Regions from separate parts of the Blautia sp. OM06-15AC genome, predicted to be linked through region 2. Evidence: a T-box and tRNA genes for the amino acid it is inferred to sense, from the RefSeq annotation. Region 2 holds a T-box; the other holds one or more tRNA genes.

Region 1 (5,257 bases), on a different contig from region 2:
GGCTTTCTTTCTTTGTTCACTTTTTCCTGTTTTTTCTATTTCTTTCTATCCCTGGCGCTTGCACGAGGAACGGCGCACCACAACCTCCCCCGAAACGAGAATCCGTTCTTTCGGCGCTTCCGGGTGCTCCTCCCGCCATAAAAATTCATGCACCATACGGCGGCCAAGCCACTTCGTATCGACATGAACGGTTGAGAAGAACGGATACAGCATCCGGTCCTCATCATCATCAAATCCGGTCAGTGCCACATCCTCTGGCACGCGCACGCCGATTTTCCGGAAGGATTCTGTCAATCTTTTGGCGATCATATCGTTGCCGCAGACAATCGCTTCCGGCAGTGTATCGTAGCTCGCCACAATCTTGTCAAAATTTTCCGGGTAATAAAAATGATCGCTCTCCATATTGGGGCGCACAAGCTCCTCATCGAGCGGAATGCCCGCCTGTTCCATCGCTGCAAGGAAACCGACATACCGGTCATGCATCGACTCATACGTGCTGCTGTGCTCACTTAGGAAACCGATCCGCGTCATGCCCTGCCCGATCAGATGGGACGTCAGAAGACTCACCGGCTGCACACCGTCCACACGCACGATATCGCCCATCGGCCGCTGTTCGATGCCGCAGTAATGGTCGAGCTGAAAGATGCGGTAACCCAGATTTACCAGTTTCTGCATATATTCCGGCGGCAGCATTTTAATGCAGAAGATCGCATCGATATTTTCATTCAGGCCGAGCGGCAGAATGCCGTTCTCCTCCTCCCGCTCCGTCACGACCGCAACGCGCGTCTGACAGTTATTGAGGCTCGCCTCCTCGGAGATGCCGCTCACGACACGGTCCCAATAAACAGCGGCATCCCGCGTACGCAGAACCATAATATTGTAATGCTTCTCCTGCGGTGCCCGAACTTCTTCCACATATACATTTTCGCCCAGATAGCCATTTCTTTTCGCCATCCGAAGAACTCTCTCCCGCGTCACCGGAGCTACCTTCGGATCATCCTTTAATGCCATGGCAACCGTATTCCGGGACAGTCCCAGCTCCTTTGCCATACTCTGTATCGTTACTTTCCCCATAACTTCCTCCCTGTTTTTTCTGCGCAATTCATTTTTCTTCCGCACACGTCTTTGTCCGTAAGAAAAAAAGTGCCGTAAAACGACACTCTTACCGATCGGGGCAACAGGATTTGAACCTGCGACCTCACGGCCCCCAGCCGTGCGCGCTACCAAGCTACGCCATACCCCGTAATCATGTTTTCATTATACCAGCGAACTTCTGAAAAATCAATGTTATTTTTCCCTCTCCCGTTTCATTACATTCATTTCTTTATTTCGTGTCATATTCTCTTTTATTTTACTATATTGTCACTTTTTCTTTCTGAATATGTAATTTTTCGACGTTTTCCACGTATCATAAGTGAAAGGGGAAAATCGTATGCCATACAAACTTTCACCTCTGGCATGCCCGTCTGCAAAGACTATGTAAAAACTGAATAAAAGGAGACATCGTAATGGAAACTGAAATTTACTTTCTACTACACTCTTTAGGAATTGGTGCAAAATACCGCGGATTTCGCTATCTCGCCTATGGTATCGCTTTATGCATGGAAGACGAAGATTATCTCCTTCGGGTCAGCAAAACGCTGTACCCAAAGATCGCGCAAACGTTTCAGGTATCGTCCTCCTGCGTCGAACGAGACATCCGCACCGCTATTTCCGTCTGCTGGACCCGCGGAAACCGTGATCTGCTCTTTTCGCTTTCTGTGCATCCGGTTCTGACAAAACCGACCAATTCCGAATTTTTTGATATTTTAAGTTCTTATATCAAATACTACCGTGCTTTTCCTGCCTGTCGTCAGGAGGCATAAAAAAAACGAATACAGAAAAGATAACACTTCCGCGCCCTATCATATTGGGGGATATGCATGGCGCGGAAGTGTTTTTTCTATGATAAAACGATAGAACGAAAAAAAGGAGACTGCCCGCAAAGGCAGCCTCCCGATATGGATCATTTGACAGCAAACCGATTAGTTGTTGATCAGTTTGTCCTCGTTGCTCCAGCTGTACAGTTTTCTGACTTCTTCTCCGACTTTCTCTGACGGATGCTCTGCAGCTTTTCTTCTCATTGCACGGAAGTGAGCCTGTCCGCCTGCTGGGGACATATCCAGAAGGAAGTCTTTTGCGAAAGTACCATCCTGGATATCGGAAAGGATCTTCTTCATGGTCTTCTTGGTTTCTTCTGTGATGATCTTCGGTCCGGTGATGTAATCGCCGTACTCGGCTGTGTTGGAGATGGAGTATCTCATTCCGGAGAATCCCGACTGATAGATCAGGTCTACGATCAGTTTCATCTCATGGATGCACTCGAAGTATGCGTTTCTTGGGTCGTATCCAGCCTCGCACAGAGTCTCAAATCCAGCCTGCATCAGGGCGCATACACCGCCGCAGAGAACTGCCTGCTCACCGAACAGGTCTGTTTCGGTCTCAGTTCTGAAGGTTGTCTCCAGAAGACCAGCTCTTGCTCCGCCGATTCCAAGGCCGTAAGCCAGTGCTCTGTCCAGAGCTTTTCCGGTGTAATCCTGCTCAACAGCAACCAGGCAAGGAGTTCCTTTGCCAGCCTGATACTCGCTTCTTACTGTGTGGCCAGGTGCTTTCGGAGCGATCATAGCTACATCTACGTTCTTCGGAGGTACGATCTGTCCGAAGTGGATAGCGAAACCATGAGCGAACATCAGCATGTTGCCCTCTTCCAGGTTTGGCTCGATATCTTTTTTGTACATTGCAGCCTGTTTCTCATCGTTGATCAGGATCATGATGATATCAGCCTGTTTTGCAGCCTCAGCAGCGGTGTATACTTTGAATCCCTGTGCCTCTGCTTTTGCCCAGGATTTGCTGCCTTCATAAAGTCCAATAATAACATCACAGCCGGAATCTTTCAGGTTCAGTGCATGAGCATGTCCCTGGCTTCCGTAGCCGATAATTGCGATTTTTTTGCCTTCCAGTAAAGAGAGATTACAATCTTCCTGATAAAAAAGTCTTGCTGCCATTTTATTTTCCTCCATAATATATAGAATGTCTTGACCGGCGGCAGGTCGGTCAATTTATACAGCGAAAAGCATTTCTGCCTTTTGCTGTTTGTCAGGGAAATGAACTTTTCTATACAAAAATTTCATTCCTCTAGCAAACGTATGTAATGTGATCTGCGTTAATCGAGGTAACGCACATCGTGGGCTCCTCTGGAGAGTCCTGTCACTCCTGTTCTGGCCAGTTCCAGGATTTCGTATCCCTGTACCAGATTCAGGAACCCTTCGAGCTTTGACTGGTTTCCGGTCAGCTCTACAATCAGGCTTTCCTGTCCCACATCCACGATTCTTCCACGGAAGACATCGGAGATGGCGATGACATTGCGGCGTTCATTTTCATTCACACGGATTTTGACCAGCATCAGCTCTCGTCTGACACTCTCGTCCGGCTTCAGCTCTTTGATATCCCGCACATCGACAAGTTTTGCCAGCTGTTTTTTGATCTGCTCCAGAATCATTTCATCACTGCAGTACAGAACAACAGTCATTCTTGTGTATCGCGGGTCTGCTGTCACACCGGCGGTGATCGTCTCGATATTGTATCCGCGTCGGCTGAAAAGACCAGCTACTCTGCTTAAAAGTCCCGGCGTATTATCCACCAGCAGGGATAATGTTCTTTTCTGTTCCATAAACACCAACTTTCCTCCATCCGCAGGCGCCGCGGATTTTCAGCAATTTCTTACAACTTCCAACGCCTTATCCAATATATTAGCAACTTATCCTCACTTTGTCAACAAAAATTTTACCAAATTATTCTTTTGAGCAAAAATCTTTTGCCTCCTGTGGTTCCCATTTGCATACCTTCCGGTCATACGTAAGGATGCCGTTCGACTCCTCCTCGACATCGGTAAGCTGTGTGTAGACTGCTGCGGCAAGTCCCTGTTCTGTGAGTTCTCTTATCTTTTCTGCCAGTGCATTCATCGCTTTCTGGTACTGTGTCTGGTTCTGGTACGTGCGGTAGCCGAACGATTTTTCGGAGTAGAGATGCTCCTGTACCGGATACGTATAGCCGCCGTATTCAGAAAAAGCAAACGCGCGCTCCTCCGGTTTTACTTTTAACGGACGAAAGTAATTGTGAAGGCTCTTGATGTCCCCCGCTCCCTGATCGTACCAGCCGCTCGCGTGGTCGATCTGCCGCGTCGGATCGAGAGCGCGCACCATTTCTGTCATCTCCCTGGCATCAAACTGTCCCCATCCCTCGTTGAACAGAACCCAGAGCGACACGCACGGTGCATTGTAAAGCTGATGAACCGTCTCGCGGCACTCCCGCTTCCACCACTCTCTTCCCGTTTTTGAGGTCCGCGAAAAGAGCGGATAACAGTTATCCCTGAATTCCGTTGTCACAAACGGCAGTACGGTCGGAAGGTACAAAAGGAACGTCTGAATCGACCGGCCGCCGCCGTTGATCATATCCTGCCACACCAGCATACCGATATGGTCGCAGTGGGAATACCATCTTGCGCACTCAACTTTCAGGTGTTTCCGGATCATATTGAAACCGAGGCGTTTGGCCGTCTTAATGTCATAAACCATCGCCTCATCGGACGGCGGCGTGTAGAAGCTTTCCGGCCAATAACCCTGGTCGAGGACACCGTTCTGGAAATACGGCTTTCCGTTTAAGAGAAGACGCGTGATTCCTTTCTCATCTTTTCCAATGCCGAATTTGCGCATGCCGAAATAACTCTCGATGCGGTCTTCTCCCGCTTCAATGGAAACCCCATAGAGATGCGGATGTTCCGGGCTCCAGCCTGCAAAATTACCGAGAATCAGCTCCGCCTCGTTTTCTCTCGTCTCCCGGACGCAGATCACCTTCGCATCCGGCGCTTCGCTCTCCCGCACCGTAATTTTTTTCGTCAGTCCCGCATCCGGTCCGTTGAGGAAAACCCGTACTTTTACGCTCGCCGTATCATATTCCGGCGTGATCACGATGCGTTCCAGATACGTCTCCGGCACCCATTCCATCCAGACGCTCTGCCAGATGCCGCTCTGCGCGGTGTAAAACATGCCGCCCGGGGTAAGGCTCTGCTTTCCGCGGCCCTTCCAGTCCGTGTCCGTCTCATCGCGCACCTTGACGGCAAGCTCGTTCTCTCCCGTTTTGAGATACGGCGTAAGATCCACTGAAAAAGAAAGATACCCGCCGAGATGGCCTCCGGCACGCTTTCCGTTGCAGTAAATTA
Region 2 (5,257 bases):
AGGTAAAATACTATGCGAAAAAGCTGCACATCATCATTTATGGCCTGATGATCGTCTGCTGTCTCGGTGTCATCGCGGCACTTCCGGCGGTGCTTCACGTTTACAGTCTGTCTGCGGAGGCAACAGCCATGACGGAAGATATCATCGTTTACCACGGCATCTGCTGTATGATAATCTGGCCAATTGCCTTCAATCTGCCGAATGTACTCCGCGCGTCCAATGATGTGGCATTTTGCATGATTCTCTCGATTCTTTCCATGTGGATCTGCAGAATCGGCATGAGCTATGTGCTCGGTGTGCGTATGGGATTCGGCGTCTTCGGTGTCTGGGTCGCCATGACGATGGACTGGGTTGTTCGTGCCATTTTCTTTGTCCTTCGCTATCGAAGCGGGAAGTGGCAGCATCAGACGTGATGAAAAATACGGAATGTTTTGGGGAGAGAGAAAGAAAAAACGATACATCTGGAGGAAGTTATTATTATGAAAAACGCAAAGAAACTGATTCCCGGAGCGGCGATTGCGCTGGTGATTGCCGCTGCGGCGAAATTCCTGGAAAGCCTGGAGGAGAGCGCCGGACTGCACTTTATCGGGGCATCGGTCATCGCCATGTTTATCGGTATGATTGTGAACGCCTTTTACAAGCCGAACAGCGTGACGGCGCCGGGAATTAAATTTACATCGAAGAAGATCCTGAAATTTGCGATTATTCTGCTCGGTGCGAGCCTGAATATCCGCACGGTGCTGACGGTCGGAAGATTTTCCCTGACGGTTATGGTATTTACCCTGGCAACGTGCTTCGGCCTTGGCGCACTGATCGGAAAAGCAATGGGACTGAACTGGAAGACGAGCAGCCTCATCAACGCCGGCACGGGTATCTGCGGCGGTTCCGCGATCGCGGCAATCGCGCCGGTCATCGAGGCAACCGATATGGACATTGCCTATGGCCTCTCCGCAACGTTTTTATTTGATACGGTCATGATTGTCGTATTCCCGATCCTCGGTCACTGGATGGGCCTTTCGGATGCCGCGTTTGGCCTCTGGGCCGGAACTGCGGTCAACGATACCTCAAGCGTCGTTGCCACCGGTTACGCATTCAGCGAGGCTGCCGGTGATTTCGCCACCATGGTAAAACTGACACGGACCCTCGCCATCATTCCGGCTGTTCTGGCATTCGCCGCCATCAACGTACATCTGAAACGGAAGGCGCAGGCAGCAGAAGGAACCGCCGTAAAGGTAAGCATCAAATCCATTTTTCCATGGTTTATCTTAGGTTTTCTCGCCATGTCAGCACTGACCTCCTTAGGTCTTATCCCGGCAGGCACAGCAGCCGCATTAAAAACCATCAGCAAATTTCTGATGGTGGCCGCCCTTGCGGCCATCGGCCTGAACACCGATTTCAAATCCCTCTGCCGCTCCGGCGCAAAGCCGATGCTGCACGGATTCATCATTTCGCTGTTGGTAGTCCTGGTAGCGATTGCAGTCGAATTTGCGATCGGCATTGCGCCGCATGGGGTACTGTAAAGAAACAGAGAATTAAAAATCCAGGCATCCGTATAGGATGCCTGGATTTTTTAAATCAAAACGGGTTTGTCGTTTCCTTCAAAAACGTTTTCAAAACCTGCAGCACCCCGTTCTCCCAGTACGGCGGGCAGGTGTGTTTTGCTGAGGCGATGACTTCCGCTCGGGCGTTGGAAACGGCGTAGCTTTCGCCGGCGTTCTGAAGCATCTCGATGTCGTTTAGGTTGTCGCCGAAGCAGCAGACTTCGTCTGGGGTAAGGCCAAAGTAGTTCATCAGAAATGAGAGACCGGTCCATTTGCTGACGCCGCGGGCGTTGCAGTCCAACCATTCCTTACCGGCGACAGCGAGTTTTGCCTGATGATTCCACGCCGGGATGAAATTTGGGGAGCAAAGCTCTTCACAGGAGGTTGGATGGTAGATTGTGAATTTGATAATGTCCTCGTTTTCTACCTTCGATAGATCCGGTACTTCGCGGACATCGAAGCCGTAGGAGTCGCGGAGCCAGTGAAACATGCGGCTTCCGGCATCTTCGGCGAGGCAGTAGTCCGGGGTGGCGGCAAAGCAGTCGCAGGACGGAAGTTCGTCGTGTACCATGCGGCACATGGATTTCCAGAGTGCCGTTTCCATCGGATATGTTTTCAGAATCTTTTCCGGTGTGCGCACGACAGTTCCGCCATCGGAGATGTAGAGCAGGCGGTCCTTGATCGGAGCGAAAAGCTTCTGTTCACTGGAAAACTGGCGGCCGGAACAGACAACAAAATGGATGCCCTGGTCGACAAGCCTGGAAACAACAGTCATATATTCCGGGTCGATCAGAAGTGTGCCGTCTTTGACGAGCGTTCCATCGACATCGGTTGCAATCAACTTTATCATAATAGAAAATCTCCTTATCTTGTCACAGAAAAAATTCAAACTATAGCAAGACCAGAAAATAACGCAAAAAAGACAGTGCTGCAGGGCGCGAATTACAAGGAACGGATTTGAAGGCGTACCGGGGTACGACGAAAATCCGTGACGCAGTAATTCACGTTCTGCAGTGCTGAATTTTTTGCATTATTTTCTGGGATTGCTATAAACATGATTATATCGTGAATTGCTTCGGGGTGCAAGCCGGAACCGGAGGAACGCAAAACTCCACGTTGACGAAATGCGGAAATAAGGCGTAAAATAAAGAAAAATATATATCCACAGGGGGATTTTTATTATGGCATTTATTCAGGTAAGCTTCATGTCAAAAACTTTAATGCGCACCGTACCGCTGCAGGTTATTCTGCCGGTCGACAAATTTACCTTTGGGCAGCCGGAGCGCGAGGAAAAACCGTTTAAAACGCTGTATTTGCTGCATGGCATTTTTGGGAATGAGACAGACTGGGTTCATGGAACCAGAATCCAAAGATGGGCAGAGGAGAAAAACCTTGCCGTTGTCATGCCGGCCGGCGAGAATGCGTTTTATGTGGATCAGCCGTCCATCGGTGCCATGCACGGACAGTTTATCGGAGAAGAACTGGTTGAGATTACAAGAAAAATGTTTCCGCTGTCCAGAAAAAGAGAAGACACCTTTATCGGAGGCCTTTCCATGGGTGGTTTTGGCGCACTCAGAAATGGCCTGAAATATCACGATACCTTCGGGGCTGTGATCTGCCTGTCCGGTGCACTTCATGTGCTGGAAAATCCGGAAGAGAGCAGAGCGGACAGCTTTGCACATGAAGAAGGTTATTTCGGAAATCTGGTCGAAGCAGCAAAGAGTGACAAAAACCCGGCTGTTCTTATCGAGCAGTTAAAGGAAGCACGGAAAAAAGATCCGTCTGTCAATGTGCCGACCGTATTCCAGGCGTGCGGAACAGAGGACGGACTTCTGGAAGTAAACCGTCTCTACCATAAACGGATGGAAGAGAGCGGCATGGACATTGTCTACTATGAGAGCAAGGGTGGCCATGAATGGGATTTCTGGGATGAGTGGATCAAAAAGGCACTGGACTGGCTGCCACTTGAGGAAAAGACGGAAGGTCTGAACAGCGGAAACGTAAATGTTTAAAGGAAAAAGGGAGACAGGCAATGCCAGAAACGAGAAATGACGAATTGTACCGTGCGTTAAAACACAACGGTTACCCGGACGACTTCTGCCGGGAAATTGCATACCGCCAGATGAACACCGATTTTACCGCCACGCGGATGCTCGGCTATCTCTACCGCGTCACAAGCCCGCGCGCCGAGGACGTTGTCGATGAGATGCTGGCTATCCTGAGTGACCGCAAAGCATGGATTGAGAAAAAACAGTCTGAGGAAGCCCAGGCGGCAATCAGCAGAATGTATCGGGAAGGCCTGTAACCTGGGCGGGCGTTTATGCAGAAAAAGCAGAAGGAACGGGCTTGCATTCTTTTCCGGTTTCTGCTACAATCAGTGCAGTGAAAAAGCGACGAAAAGAAACAGTAGCGACAGAGCGCATTCAGAGAGAAAGCGGCAGGTGAAAGCTTTTTGCAGAATCTATCGTGAACCGGTCTTGGAGCTGTGCACCGAAGAGAAGAAAATCCATCAGGAAAAATTTATTTCGTAGGCTGCACCGGGATCTCCCGTTACAGAGAAGGTACAGAGAGCAGAGATCACGCGTATTACAAAATACAAAAATCGTGGGGTACAAATGCTTTGTGTCAGAGTGCAGGAGTTTTCCTGAATTTAGGTGGTACCGCGGATAAAAAAATTCGCCCTAAACTGCAGCTTGCGGTTTAGGGCTTTTTTCTGTTTGAAAACGAAGCATCTAACTCGTTACTTCAGTGATGAGTTAGATGCGTAAAATGTTGTATAAAAGCTTAAAATCGGACAGGCTGGAATGTTCTCGCGTCTGGAAGATTTCAGATGTTGAAAACCCAAAGAATAAGGAGGAAATCAGAAAATGAAACTTGAAAAATTAGTAGGAGAGCGCTTCAAAGAAAGACCTGCTGACTGTGTCATCGACAGCCATGCTATTATGGTAAAAGGCGGATACATCAAATATATGGCAAACGGAATCTATTCTTCCTATCTGCCGCTGCGCCGCATTGTGCGCAAAATCGAGCAGATCCTGCGCGAGGAGATGGACAAAATCGACGGCCAGGAGGTGCAGTTTCCGGTTGTCATGCCTGCTTCTCTGTGGGATGAGTCCGGCCGTTACGATAGCATCGGCGATGAACTGCTGCGTTTCACCGACCGCAACAATGCCAAAATGGTACTCGGCATGACCCACGAGGAGGCAGCCGTACACCTTGTACGCGAGTATGCACAGAGCTACACCAAATATCCGTTTATGATCTATCAGATCCAGACAAAATTCCGTGATGAGGCCCGTCCGAGAGCCGGCCTGATCCGTGTGCGTGAGTTTACGATGAAGGATGCTTACTCCTTCCATACCAGCCAGGAAGATCTGGAGCAGTATTACGAGAAATGCCATGCAGCATACGAGCGCATCTTCGAGCGTGTCGGCGTGCCGGAGGTGGTATCTGTCAAATCCGATTCCGGTATGATGGGCGGAAATATCTCCCACGAGTTCATGCTTCTGACTCCGGTCGGAGAGGATTCCATCGTTCTGTGTGATTCCTGCGATTACAGAGCCAACATGGAGGCAGCTGAGAACATTTCCGACATCGCAAGAGATGCAGAATCCGCTGCACTCGAAAAGGTTTATACACCGAACGTCCACACCATTGAAGACGTCTGCAATTTCTTCGGAGACGAGACAAAGAACTCCTGCAAAGCCGTTGTTTAT

Evidence for each region. A T-box is a leader RNA that pairs with one kind of tRNA and senses whether it is charged. The one in region 2 lies ahead of DXB83_RS10810 (proline--tRNA ligase), so its partner is inferred to be a tRNA-Pro.
Region 1: it encodes a tRNA-Pro, which carries the amino acid that the T-box ahead of DXB83_RS10810 (proline--tRNA ligase) is inferred to sense. The anticodon was not compared.

What each region holds. Positions count from the first base shown of each region.
Region 1 covers NZ_QULD01000001.1:457,858-463,114, reverse strand. The annotation lists gene DXB83_RS02295 (LacI family DNA-binding transcriptional regulator) at 46-1,074, opposite strand; tRNA gene DXB83_RS02290 (tRNA-Pro) at 1,170-1,243, opposite strand; gene DXB83_RS02285 (sporulation initiation factor Spo0A C-terminal domain-containing protein) at 1,509-1,865, shown strand; gene ilvC (ketol-acid reductoisomerase) at 2,025-3,044, opposite strand; gene ilvN (acetolactate synthase small subunit) at 3,203-3,709, opposite strand; gene DXB83_RS02270 (glycoside hydrolase family 2 protein) at 3,831-5,257, opposite strand, start outside.
Region 2 covers NZ_QULD01000007.1:150,252-155,508, forward strand. The annotation lists gene DXB83_RS10785 (MATE family efflux transporter) at 1-413, shown strand, start outside; gene DXB83_RS10790 (YeiH family protein) at 480-1,520, shown strand; gene DXB83_RS10795 (Cof-type HAD-IIB family hydrolase) at 1,576-2,391, opposite strand; gene DXB83_RS10800 (alpha/beta hydrolase) at 2,723-3,553, shown strand; gene DXB83_RS10805 (hypothetical protein) at 3,574-3,846, shown strand; T-box leader at 3,926-4,228, shown strand; gene DXB83_RS10810 (proline--tRNA ligase) at 4,409-5,257, shown strand, end outside.